One region of the Pantoea sp. C1E2 genome, then DNA from elsewhere that is predicted to be linked to it. Evidence: riboswitches for the same ligand, from Rfam matches in the RefSeq annotation. Region 1 holds a riboswitch; each other region holds the start of a gene.

What was found. A riboswitch is a leader RNA that binds a small molecule or an ion and turns the genes downstream of it on or off. The one in region 1 is predicted to bind thiamine pyrophosphate.
Region 2: it holds a riboswitch for thiamine pyrophosphate, as region 1 does, so the genes downstream of both, ACXI0A_RS24940 (LuxE/PaaK family acyltransferase) here and thiB (thiamine ABC transporter substrate binding subunit) in region 1, are expected to answer to the same signal.
Region 3: it holds a riboswitch for thiamine pyrophosphate, as region 1 does, so the genes downstream of both, thiM (hydroxyethylthiazole kinase) here and thiB (thiamine ABC transporter substrate binding subunit) in region 1, are expected to answer to the same signal.

The regions. Positions count from the first base shown of each region.
Region 1 is NZ_JBSZHT010000002.1:996,995-1,001,206, forward strand. Features, by position in the region: gene thiP (thiamine/thiamine pyrophosphate ABC transporter permease ThiP) at 1-690, opposite strand, end outside; gene thiB (thiamine ABC transporter substrate binding subunit) at 690-1,676, opposite strand; TPP riboswitch at 1,724-1,819, opposite strand; gene sgrR (HTH-type transcriptional regulator SgrR) at 1,855-3,516, opposite strand; gene ACXI0A_RS04790 (MFS transporter) at 3,770-4,212, shown strand, end outside.
Region 2 is NZ_JBSZHT010000004.1:731,577-735,788, forward strand. Features, by position in the region: gene ACXI0A_RS24925 (HAD-IC family P-type ATPase) at 1-1,088, shown strand, start outside; gene ACXI0A_RS24930 (hypothetical protein) at 1,206-1,520, opposite strand; gene ACXI0A_RS24935 (hypothetical protein) at 1,559-1,918, opposite strand; TPP riboswitch at 2,468-2,597, shown strand; gene ACXI0A_RS24940 (LuxE/PaaK family acyltransferase) at 2,697-3,779, shown strand; gene ACXI0A_RS24945 (acyl-CoA reductase) at 3,776-4,212, shown strand, end outside.
Region 3 is NZ_JBSZHT010000002.1:3,094,303-3,098,514, reverse strand. Features, by position in the region: gene ahpF (alkyl hydroperoxide reductase subunit F) at 1-809, shown strand, start outside; gene ACXI0A_RS14860 (hypothetical protein) at 874-1,077, opposite strand; TPP riboswitch at 1,401-1,496, shown strand; gene thiM (hydroxyethylthiazole kinase) at 1,530-2,315, shown strand; gene thiD (bifunctional hydroxymethylpyrimidine kinase/phosphomethylpyrimidine kinase) at 2,312-3,112, shown strand; gene fbaB (class I fructose-bisphosphate aldolase) at 3,316-4,212, shown strand, end outside.

The DNA of each region.
Region 1 (4,212 bases):
GTAATCAAAACTCAGCGCCTGGTAGATGGCCAGTTCCAGCGTGGTGGCGCGCGGTCCACCGCCCAGAGCCAGCACCGTGGCGAAGCTGGCGAAGCACAGCATAAAGATCAGTGCTGCGGTGGGCAGAATCTGGCGTCGCAGCCAGGGCCATTCGACTAAACGAAACAGGTTCCAGCCGCGCAGACCCAGCTGGGCGGCTAGCTGGCGCTGTTCCCCGGGAATGCTTTCCAGCGCCTGCAGCAGCATGCGAGTGGCGAGGGGCAGGTTAAAGAAGACGTGCGCCAGTAAAATGCCCTGCAAGCCATAGGGCGAGAAGGTGTAATCAATACCAAGCAGGTTACAGAGTTGCGCCAGCCAGCCACTGCGACCATAGACGCTGAGCAAGCCAAACACCGCCACTAAAACTGGCAATACCAGCGTCATGGCGCAAAGACGCAGCAACAGCGTACGTCCCGGAAAGCGGCGACGATACAGCGCACGCGCCAGCAGAATCGACGGCAGCACCGAGAGCAGTGCAGACAACATTGCCTGCTCAAACGAGAAGGCCAGCACGTGGTGGAGGTAACTGTCTGACAGCAGGGCGCGCCAGTCAGTGACCGGCGCCACCACCACTAAGGCACCAAACGCCAGCAGTGCCACTGCGCACAATAGCAGCGCAACGACACTTCCAGGAATTAACCAGGCTGGCATTAACGGCTAACAGCTTGCTGCCAGGTGCGAATCCAGTCAGCGCGATGATCGGCCACTTCGGCTGAGCTGTATTGCAGTGCATTCGCCGGCACGGTGAGTGACTGATAACCCGCAGGCAAATCGCTTTTGATTACCGGATACATCCAGTTGCCGGTTGGAATGGTCTGCTGGAAGGCAGGCGACACCATGAATTGCATAAACTGCTGTGCGAGCTTGGGCTGCTTGCTGCTGGCGAGCTGTGCGGCCACTTCCACCTGCAGGTAGTGACCTTCACTGAACGGCGCAGCGGCGTAGTTGTCTTTCTTCTCTTCAATGATGTGATAAGCCGGAGAGGTGGTGTAACTCAGCACCAGATCGCCTTCGCCTTTCAGGAACAGGCCATAGGCTTCGCTCCAGCCTTTCGTTACGGTGACGGTCTTCTGCGCCAGCTTCTGCCAGGCGCCAGGCGCTTTCTCGCCATACACTTTCTGCATCCACAGCAGCAGGCCGAGCCCCGGCGTGCTGGTGCGTGGATCTTCATAAATTACACGCCACTTTTCCGGGCTTTCGACCAGTTCTTTCAGGCTTTTCGGTGGGTTCTTCAGCTTATTTTTATCGTAGACGAAGGCGAAGTAGCCGTAATCGAACGGAACGAAGGTGTCGTTATGCCAGTCATCGGGCAGTTGCAATTTACTGGTGTCGACTGCACTTTTCGCAAATAGGCCGGTTTTCTCGGCGGCTTGCACCAGGTTGTTATCAAGGCCCAGCACCACATCGGCTTTGCTGTTCTTGCCTTCCATACGCACGCGGTTGAGCAATGACACACCATCTTCCAGCGCCACATACTTCAGTTCGCAGCCGCACTCGGCTTCAAAGGCTTTTTTGACGGCGGGACCCGGGCCCCACTCTGCAGAGAAAGAGTCATAGGTGTAAACGGTCAGGACAGGTTTAGCGGCGAAAACCGGAGCGGAGACCAACAGCAATACGGGCAGAACTTTGTTTAACACTTTGCGCTCCTTGAGGAGAAAATAAAGTTGAGTCGCAAAGGATCTGAGTTAGCGGGCATCTCAAATCCCTACGCCGGTATGAGCCGGATCAGGTTCGACGGGTTTATCTCAGCCCAAAACGCAGGGCACCCCGTTGAGAACGGTCTATTTTAGACACTTCTGTGACAGTGCGAAAGCATCACAACTCAGGAGGCGCAAACCAGGCCGATTTGAAGTCAAACCAACCCAGCGTATTGAGCCGCACGCCACGCATGCTGCGCTGGCCTTCCAGCAGTAACCAGTGATGGAAAAGCGGATGAACAAAGTCGCTGTTGACCAACTGCTTGCTCCATTCGGCTAGCGGCAAGGTTTTCTGTCGCCATTGCTGGGCATCGGCGTGCCAGTCAATCGGCACGCAGTGGTGCATTAGCGGCAGCTCGTAGAGCTGGGCAAACAGTGCGTATTCGAGCGGGAGAGTGAAGTTCACACTGCCGAGCCAGATATCACTTTCTCCTGCACCTTCAAACCACTCTTCGTAGCTCAACTCGCGCGTGATCAGTTCGACACCCTGTTCGGCCAGCTGTGGGCGCAGGGCGTTGGCAATCCCTTCATGCTCAACATGATGGCTGTACCAGCTGATAGTCAGTTGGGTTAATCCATCAGGCTTTTCAGCTGGAGTGAGATCGCGGCGATGGTGCCAGCGCGGTAAGAATCCGTATGCCGGGAACCAGTAGCGCTGATAGCCGACGCCCGCATGATTAAGCAGGGCAATCGGATTGAACAGATAGCTCACCCAGCGGCGAAAATTTGGCTCCTTGCCGCGCTCAGAGCGCTGGTCGAACAGCAGGAAATAGCAGCCTTCTTCCAGACGACTCTCTTCGGATTTCTCATCGGCGGTCTCGCCCTGCAGCTTTACGCCCGCGTACACCAGCTCATCACTGATTTCCGGCAGCACCCAAATCGACACATCATCAATCAGCGCTCGATAGCCAAAATAGTCATCAAAGGCGGCGATTTTCAGCTGCGTCTGCTGGTTGCGTACCACGCTGTACGGACCGGTGCCGATGGGCTGACGGGCAAAATGTCGCAGCGTCGGCCATTCGCGCGGCAGGATCATCGCGCTGACGCTGGCCAGCAGCCAAGGCAGCCAGCTATCGGGCTGCGTCAGATGAATATCCAGCGTCCAGGGTGCAGGAGAGTGAAGTTTGTCGATATGCGAGAACAGCGGCTGACTACGTACGCGATCCAGCGAGGCGATAACATCTTCCATCTCCAGTTCACGTCCGTGGTGGAAGCGAATCGCGGGGCGTAAAAAGAAGCGCCAGTGGAGTGGGGAGGTTTGCTGCCAGTGATGGGCGATATCCGCTTCGATTTCCCCCTTTTCCTCATTTATCCGCGTCAGGCCGTTAAAGATTTGTCGCGCCAGATGAGTTTCAGAACGGCGCAAGGGGGAACCGGGCAACAGATTCGGCAGCGGGCGGTAATAGAGCACGCGCAGGATGTGCTTGCCCTGACGGAAACTGCGCCCGAGGTGGGCAGCGATCATCTGGCGAACCTGATCCTTATCGCCAACCAGTTGTACCAGCTGCTCGATGCGATCCTGATCCAGCAAGTCCTCGGCGCGCTGCTGCTGGAGTGCCAGGCCGGTGTAATTGAAGCTCAGGGCCGAACGTTTGCCACGTCCGGCTTCCGCCTGCCAAATCAGCCAGCCTGCATCCTGCATGGCATTCAACAGATTGCGCATATGGCGTCGTGAACAGTGCAGTCGTTCGGCCAGCTCGCTTAATGTGGTTTCCTGATCCAGCCCCTGGCAGCTTTGCCACAGGCGGATGAACTGCTGTTGCAGTCGCGCAGAGGACATAAAAGGGGAACTCCTTCTCAGAATCGCTCAGTTTTTCCTGCCCCATATTAGAGGCATACTGCCAGGCAATGGAAGAGCGGGAGGCATTCAGCAATGAATGGCGCTCTGCCAGCGGTTCCGCCGACGTGGAGCCTTTTCTGAGTAGGGTGCATTTCACCGCCAGCAGCGTTTTCTCTGCTGGCTTTTTTCGTTTTGCTGTGAAATCTTCTACCCTCTTTGTCTTAGCCCCATTTCTCCGCAAAGGGATTTCTGCATGAAATCGCTGTTAACGCGCCAGCGTCGTATTAATCCGGTTTATCTCTCTTTTATGGCCGTGTCGTTTATGACCGGTGTCGCTGGTGCGTTGCAGGCACCCACGCTCAGTCTGTTTTTGACACGCGAAGTGCAGGTGCGACCATTTTGGGTCGGCCTGTTCTTTACTATCAACGCCATCGCCGGGATTGTGATCAGTTTGCTGATGGCAAAGCGTTCGGACAATCGTGGCGATCGTCGCAATTTGATCCTGTTTTGCTGCCTGATGGCGGTGCTCAATGCGCTGCTATTCGCCTTTAATCGTCATTACCTGACGTTGATTAGCGTGGGCGTCTTGCTGTCGGCGCTGGCCAGCGTGGCGATACCGCAGATCTTTGCGTTGGCGCGAGAGTATGCCGATCAGTCGGCGCGTGAAGTGGTGATGTTCAGCTCGGTGATGCGTGC
Region 2 (4,212 bases), on a different contig from region 1:
GAATGATGGATCCGCCGCGCCCTGAAGCCATCACCGCCATTCGTGACTGCCTGCAGGCTGGCATACGCGTCAAAATGATCACCGGTGACCACCCGCAAACCGCGATGAGCATTGGTCAAATGCTGGGGATTGGCAATGCGGGTTCAGCCATTACCGGGCGCGAACTGGAAGTGATGGACGATCACCAATTAAGCGATGCCGCGCAGGCCTACGACATCTTCGCTCGTACCAGCCCGGAGGATAAATTCCGCCTGGTTCAGGCATTGCAGAGCAGGCAGGAAGTGGTCGGCATGACCGGGGACGGCGTGAACGATGCGCCCGCCCTGAAGCGCGCCGATGTCGGCATTGCGATGGGCATTAAAGGCACCGAAGTCACCAAAGAAGCTGCCGATATGGTGCTTACGGATGACAACTTCGCCACCATTGCCAGCGCGGTGCGGGAAGGGCGCCGGGTTTATGACAACTTGAAAAAAACCATCCTGTTTATCATGCCCACCAACCTGGCGCAGGGGTTGCTGATCATCATCGCGCTGCTGGCGGGTAATCTCATTCCGCTGACGCCTGTATTGATTCTGTGGATGAACATGGCGACGTCGGCCACGCTGTCGTTTGGCCTGGCGTTTGAGGAGGGTGAAAAAAACATTATGCGTCGGCCACCGCGCGATCCCAAACTGCATGTGATGGATGGATTCGCTATCTGGCGCGTGGTGTTTGTTGGTTCAATGATTGCGATAAGCGCGTTTGTGCTGGAAGCCTGGCTGCAGCCGCGTGGCTATTCTCCGGAGTTTATCCGCACCGTTCTGTTGCAGACGCTGGTTACCGCGCAATGGTTCTATATGCTCAACTGCCGTGTGTCAGATGGCTTCTCGCTGAGCAAAGGGCTGCTGATGAACAAAGGTATCTGGATCGTCAGTGCGGTACTGCTGGTGCTGCAATTATTAATCATCTACGCGCCGTTTATGCAGTTGCTGTTCGGCACCACTGGACTGCCATTCCGCTATTGGGTGATCACCTTCATCATCGGATTCGTGATGTTCCTGATTGTTGAGGTTGAGAAACCGCTCACCCGCCGATTCAGAACGGCTTGAGTCTGTTGCCGCCCGTCGCGCTGGTGACAGCGCTGCGGGCGGTGTTTTAGACGATGCATGTTGATTTCGGGCTAAAAGATTGGATTTAAACGTCCCAGGACATTCGCTGTCATCAAGTCACAGAGGAAAATGTCGCACGGGCTCAACAACCTTCATCGGTTTCTTTCTCTTCGGTTTTGTCGCCCTGCACAACGCTGGCATGGTCGCGTTATCCTTCGCTAACTCGATGGTTTTGTTAACAGTGATGCAGCACGGGCAGTAATGAACATTCGCATATTGCGCTGCAGCGACGGTGAATGCCTGACCGTGGTTATACATACTGCCAATAAAAGCCCGTGAATCGATACCGGGTAACTGTTCACATCCTGCGGTATGCAAAAGCAAGCCCCTGCGGGCGTGATCGCATACGTAATACTTCGTTGCCTTGTACATTTTTATTTATCCGTTTGCTGTGTGAGTCAATGGACTCATTAAAGTTTGTCATACTCTATATCTTGTAAATTTGAACATCTCACTACGGCCTGGAACTCAGATTGCCCACCACGGCTAGCCAAAGTAAACGGAACGATTATACGTGTGCCATTTTTTGCTACGTCTTCATTGTGCAACAGAAGAGAACCCAGGGTGATTCTGTTTTTCCCAAACATTTCGGTATGGGCTTTTTCAAGCAGGTCTTTTTCTACGGCAATAACCGCATCACGACTGTGAACGGTCAGACAGGCTATTTCATCATTTTGATTTTCTATGCTTTGCGAATATACCTCATAACCCGACGCAGACAAAATGATCCCCAGGGCACAAAGTGCCCCAACCTTAGCAGATGTTTTCATTTTAAATTCCCTTGAATGTTTCACCAACAGTCTCTGGTCTAACTAATGGAAAATCAAGAGTATTTGTGGTTGGTTTGATGAAATGAATTGATGTGTATTGCAGATATCGCCTGGTCATTATCTGATAATGGACGGGATAAAATCTGAATATTACGTACCACAATAAAATCCTGTGAGATTTATTGAAGCGTAACTCGAACAAATAAACCGGGCATTAAAGCCAAAGTACAACAAATAAACTGGTTAAGGATTTGTTAATGACTAAAATGTTGCAGACTCATGACAATTTTTCGTTGCTGAAGTTGAGGTCAGTAGGTACCAGTTGATAAAAACTCACAGCCTGCTAATTCAGCAGCGCTGTTCACATTGATCAATGAATCACCGTGAAGCTGGAACCGCGGGTAGTGCCTCTGGTTAGATCAAAAGATCAGTGTGTTAAAACGGCAAATGGTTTAACCTTGAAATACTGTCAGCAGTGAATTTGAAGTAACCCCAATAAAATCAGTGTACTGAGTGGACTTTTATTGAGTGACCTTTTGATTGACTGCGACTTGTTCCAGGGGGGGCCCGGTTAGCGGGCTGAGATTCTACCCGTCAGTGTTATACACGCTGACAACGTAGTGACCCTACGAACCTGATCCGGCTAATACCGGCGTAGGGAGCGGAACACAGGGCGACACTGCGTCCTGATCCCATCTTTGTGCTTTGTAGCGGACAGACTCGACTCATCAGGCCCGGCCTGAGAGATTTCGCGCAATCGCAACAGGTGGACCCGCATATGACTGAAGCTGCTTTGATCGACGCTTTGCTAACCTTTCTTCAGCGTCAGGACACAACCGACGACGATTTTAACCGCCTGGCGCTCGCCATATTCGCGTATCAATTCGAACACAATACCCCTTATCGACGCTTCGCTATGCAGCGCGGCCGCACACCTTTTATGGTGAAAAACTGGCGCGCCATTCCGGCGATTCCGATCACTGCGTTTAAGGATCTGACGCTGAGTTGCCATGCCACCGATGACGTCGAAGCGGTGTTTATGACCAGCGGAACCACCGGCACAGTGAAGGGGCGCAGCTATCATCCGACGCTTGATGTCTGGAAATGCTCGATGGCGCAGAATTTCCGCCAGCGCTTTATGGCGGGTGAAGAGCGGATTCGCATGGGCATTTTGTTCCCTGATAATCGGGCACTGCCCAACTCTTCGCTGGCGCATTACCTGACGTTAGCGGTGGAAAAATTTGGCACCGCCGAGAGTGAAGTGCTGCTGGATGACAGCGGTATCGCGATGGATCGCCTTTTCGCTGCGCTTGAGCAGGCGGAAGCGCAGGGCGAACCTTATGCGCTGCTGGGCGCGAGCTACAGCTATGTGCATCTGCTGGACGAGTTGCAGCGCCAGAAACGCCGCTTTGCGCTGCCAGCTGGCAGCCGCATTCTGGATACCGGCGGATTTAAGGGGCAATCACGCGAAATTGGAGCCGAGCAGTTTTATGTCGAACTGAGTGCGGCATTAGGCGTGCCGCGTATGCACTGCATCAACATGTACGGCATGACCGAACTGAGCAGCCAGTTTTATGACGACGGCAACGTGGCCTGTCCCTCGGTGAAATCCGGCCCGCACTGGATCCGCACGCGCGTGGTCAATCCGCTGACGGGCGAAGAGGTGGCGGAAGGTGAGATGGGTGTGCTGGTGCACCATGATCTGGCCCACTTCAATTCAGTATCTGCCTTACTGACCGAGGATGCTGGCCGGGCAGTGGCGGGCGGCTTCCATCTGCTGGGCCGGGTCACCGGAGCGGATGCGAAGGGCTGTTCGCTGGCGATGGAAGAGTTCCTGGCTGCTGCGCAAGGTGCAGTGTGAAAGAGGTCGCGGGTTATTTACCGGGATGTTTATCGCCTAAAGAGGTGCAGTGGCGCACGCTGAGTTTTAGCCATCACGGACAGCACCTGGATGTCGACGTCCCCGAGCTGAATCCGGCACAAATTACACTCCTGAGCGCACATCTGCGCGATCATGCTCGCGCTTATCTCAAGACGCTGAGCGTGGCGAAGATCGTGATGATTATTGATGAGGCCATTGCGCGTTTGCTGGATCGAAGCCATCCGCTGCGCCGCAAGGCCGAAACGCTGCTGCCGATTGTCACCGGTTATGACGCCGGGATGATTCGCCTTGGGCTTACCGGATACCTCAAAACCTTCCGACAGCCGCAGCTCAAGCGCTTTTTAGCCGAAGACTTTAACGATCCGCAACTGCTGGATGACTTCCAACCAAGACCTAATGGCGGATTTGCGCG
Region 3 (4,212 bases), 2.1 Mb from region 1:
ACATCGAAAACTACATCTCAGTACAGAAAACCGAAGGCGCTAAGCTGGCCGGTTCACTGCGTGCCCACGTCGATGATTACGATGTTGACGTTATCGACACTCAGAGCGCCATCAAGCTGATCCCAGCTGCGAAAGAGGGCGGTCTGCACGCGATTGAAACCGCGTCTGGCGCGGTGCTGAAATCACGCAGCATCATCATTGCCACCGGCGCACGCTGGCGCAACATGGGCGTGCCGGGTGAAGAGCAGTATCGCACCAAAGGCGTGACCTACTGCCCACACTGCGACGGCCCGCTGTTCAAAGGCAAGCGCACGGCGGTGATCGGCGGCGGTAACTCCGGCGTTGAAGCGGCTATCGACCTCGCAGGTCTGGTTGAGCACGTGACACTGCTGGAATTCGCCAGCGAAATGCGCGCTGACAAAGTGCTGCAGGACAAACTGCGTAGCCTGAAAAACGTGGATGTGATTCTTAATGCGCAGACCACCGAAGTGAAAGGCGACGGCAGCAAAGTCACCGGTCTGGCTTATATCGATCGTAACAACCAGACCAGCTACGAGATCGCGCTGAGCGGTATCTTCGTGCAGATTGGTCTGTTGCCGAACACCACCTTCCTTGAAGGCGCGGTAGAACGTAACAAGATGGGCGAGATCATCATCGACGCCAAATGCGAAACCAGCCTGAAAGGCGTGTTCGCGGCGGGTGACTGCACCACGGTGCCGTACAAGCAGATCATCATCGCCAGCGGCGAAGGCGCGAAAGCCTCACTCAGCGCGTTCGATTACCTGATCCGTACGCAGCCTGCTGAATAAGTTCCTGCTATAGCCACACCAAGGCCCTGCAACGGATGTTGCGGGGCTTTTTTTTGCCTGTTATTCATCCTAACCAACGGCGTGCTTCCGCATCGCTAATGTCGCGATAATAAATTTTATGCAAATGCTCGCCGCAACCTTTGCATTGGGCTTCAACATAGGTAGAAAAATAATGGCGGCCGGAAGGGCAAATTGCGCCTTTACGTGAAATACGAATGTCGTGCCATTTATGGGCGTGCGGAATAAAGCTGAATAATTTTGAGATCATTATCGATTCCGGAATTGGATTGGCAGTGACTCTCTTCAAGTCCGGAGGGGGATTAGGCCTTGCCACGCCGGGTGGGGCGTTGATGTGCATCAATGAATGCTTATGCGCGTGTTTATTAGTCGATTTTTCAATGATCAGAATAAATTTGGCAGATTCAGTCGCAGGTTGAATATTAATAAAAATTGATCGAGGCAGGCCTTTTTAAATTCACGATATCAAATTATTTTCACTCATTTGATTTAGTGCCATTTTGCGCGCCCTGCACACCACCACGATTTACAATTCCCCTTACGCGCCTTATTCTGTGTGCGGCATGTTTACCATGCCATGACTCGGGGTGCCCCTGTAAAGCAGGGCTGAGATACACCCGCTGACCTGATCTGGATAATGCCAGCGTAGGGAAGTCAGATGCCTGACCGCATTCGCCTTCTTGATCGCCGGTTGGGAGTTTTATGACACAGCCTGACCTTCTTTCCCCCGCGCAACTCGCGCAATCCCTGCAACTGCTACGGCAGCAGTCTCCGCTGGTGCACTGCATGACCAATGACGTGGTGCAAACCTTTACCGCCAATGTGCTGCTGGCTTTACAGGCCTCTCCCGCGATGGTGATCGATGCCGAAGAAGCTGCGCAGTTTGCCGGTTTTGCCGATGCGCTGTTGATCAACGTCGGCACCTTAACCCGCGATCGTCGCGATGCGATGCTGACGGCGGTGCAGGCTGCACAAAAGGCGGGCATGCCCTGGACGCTCGATCCGGTGGCCGTTGGTGCACTCTCATTCCGCACCAAATTCTGCCAGCAGCTGTTGAGCCTGCATCCCGCCGCGATTCGTGGCAACGCCTCGGAAATCCTCGCGCTGGCTAATCAGGCTGCGGGCGGACGCGGCGTGGACAGCGTGCATCAGGCCGATGCCGCACTGAGCGCGGCGCAGCAGTTGGCGCAGGATTACCACACGCTGGTGGCAGTCACTGGTGAAGTCGATTACGTCACCGATGGTAAACGCACGCTGGCCATTCCAGGCGGCAGCCCGCTGATGACGCGGGTGGTCGGCACCGGCTGTGCGCTTTCCGCCGTGGTGGCGGCGCTCAGCAGTTTGCCGGGCGATCGCTTGCAGCATGTCGCGGCGGCTTGTCGCGTGATGTCAATGGCGGGTGAGCAGGCGGCGCGCGCCGTTGAAGGACCGGGCAGTTTTGTCGCGGCATTCCTCGACAAATTATGGACGCTGGAGGTTGTCGTATGAAACGCATCAACGCGTTAACTATTGCTGGTACTGACCCGAGCGGCGGCGCGGGCATTCAGGCGGATCTCAAAGCTTTCTCCGCACTGGGCGCTTATGGCACCAGCGTGATCACCGCGCTGGTGGCGCAAAATACCTGCGGCGTGCAGTCGGTGTATCGCATTGAACCGGACTTCGTCGGCGCGCAGCTGGATTCGGTATTGGACGATGTGCGTATCGATGCCGCCAAAATTGGCATGCTGTCGGAAACCGCGATTGTCGAAGTGGTGGCCGAGCGGCTGAAACGCGCCAGCCTGCCGTTTGTGGTGCTGGATACGGTGATGATTGCCAAAAGCGGCGACCCGCTGCTGTCGCCCGATGCGGTGGCCAGCGTGCGAGAACTGCTGCTGCCGCAGGTGTCACTGATCACGCCCAATCTGCCCGAAGCGGCAACATTGCTGGGACGCGATATGGCGCAGGATGAGAAAACCATGTTGATGCAGGGCGATGCGCTGTTGGATCTCGGTTGTGAAGCGGTACTGATGAAGGGTGGCCATCTTAGTGATGCCGAAAGCCCGGATTGGCTGATTACACGTGCAGGGCGTCAGCGCTTCACCGCACCGCGCATCAATACGCGCCATACCCATGGCACCGGCTGCTCGCTGTCAGCTGCGCTGGCTGCACTGCGCCCGCGTCATGATAACTGGGCTGACACAGTCACAGAGGCCAAAGCCTGGCTGCAGCAGGCCTTGCTACACGCGGACTCGCTGGAAGTGGGTAAAGGCATCGGGCCAGTGCACCATTTCCATCAATGGTGGTAAGGCAAAACCGACATTAAGGCGTGCCTCCGCGTTACAGGACTCAAACTGAAGGCGGCTCATAGCAAGGTGGCAGAATTTTTTTACTGCGTATCCGTCTGAAAAATGGTGTCAGCAATTTGCCAGCCTGGCGCATTTCGGTCCAGGCTGTTGGGGGCGAATCGGCCATTGCCGGTTCCATTCCAGCCATTTATTCAGGAGCCAACATGACGGACATCGTACAGTTATTGGGCAAAGAAGCGGATTCTCTTCTTCAACATCGCTGCATGACCATTCCAGCGGACAGCCTTTATTTACCGGGCGCGGATTTCGTCGATCGCGTAATGATCGATAACAATCGTTCTCCTGCCGTACTGCGTAATATGCAAACCCTGTATAACACTGGCCGCCTGGCGGGCACCGGCTATCTGTCAATCCTGCCGGTCGATCAGGGCGTTGAGCACTCCGCGGGCGCCTCCTTTGCCGCCAACCCGGCTTACTTCGATCCGAAGAACATCGTTGAGCTGGCGATTGAAGCCGGCTGTAACTGCGTGGCATCCACCTATGGCGTGCTGGCCTCGGTCTCGCGCCGCTATGCGCACCGTATTCCGTTTATGGTCAAACTGAACCACAACGAAACGCTGAGCTATCCCACTCAGTACGATCAAACCTTGTACGCCAGCGTCGAACAGGCATTCAATCTGGGTGCAGTAGCGGTGGGCGCGACGATTTACTTCGGTTCAGAGCAGTCACGTCGTCAGATTGAAGAGATCTCATCGGCCTTTGAGCGTGCCCATGAACTGGGCATGGTGACTGTGCTGTGGGCTTATCTGCGCAATGATGGCTTCAAGAAAGACGGCGTGGATTATCATGCCAGCGCCGATTTAACCGGTCAGGCCAACCATCTGGCAGCCACCATTGGCGCAGACATCGTGAAGCAGAAGATGGCCGAGAACAACGGCGGTTATAAAGCGGTGAAATTCGGTCATACCGATGAGCGCGTGTATAGCAAGCTAACCACTGAGAATCCGATCGATCTGGTGCGCTACCAGCTGGCGAACTGCTATATGGGCCGTGCCGGATTGATTAACTCAGGTGGGGCGTCTGCAGGGGACACCGATATT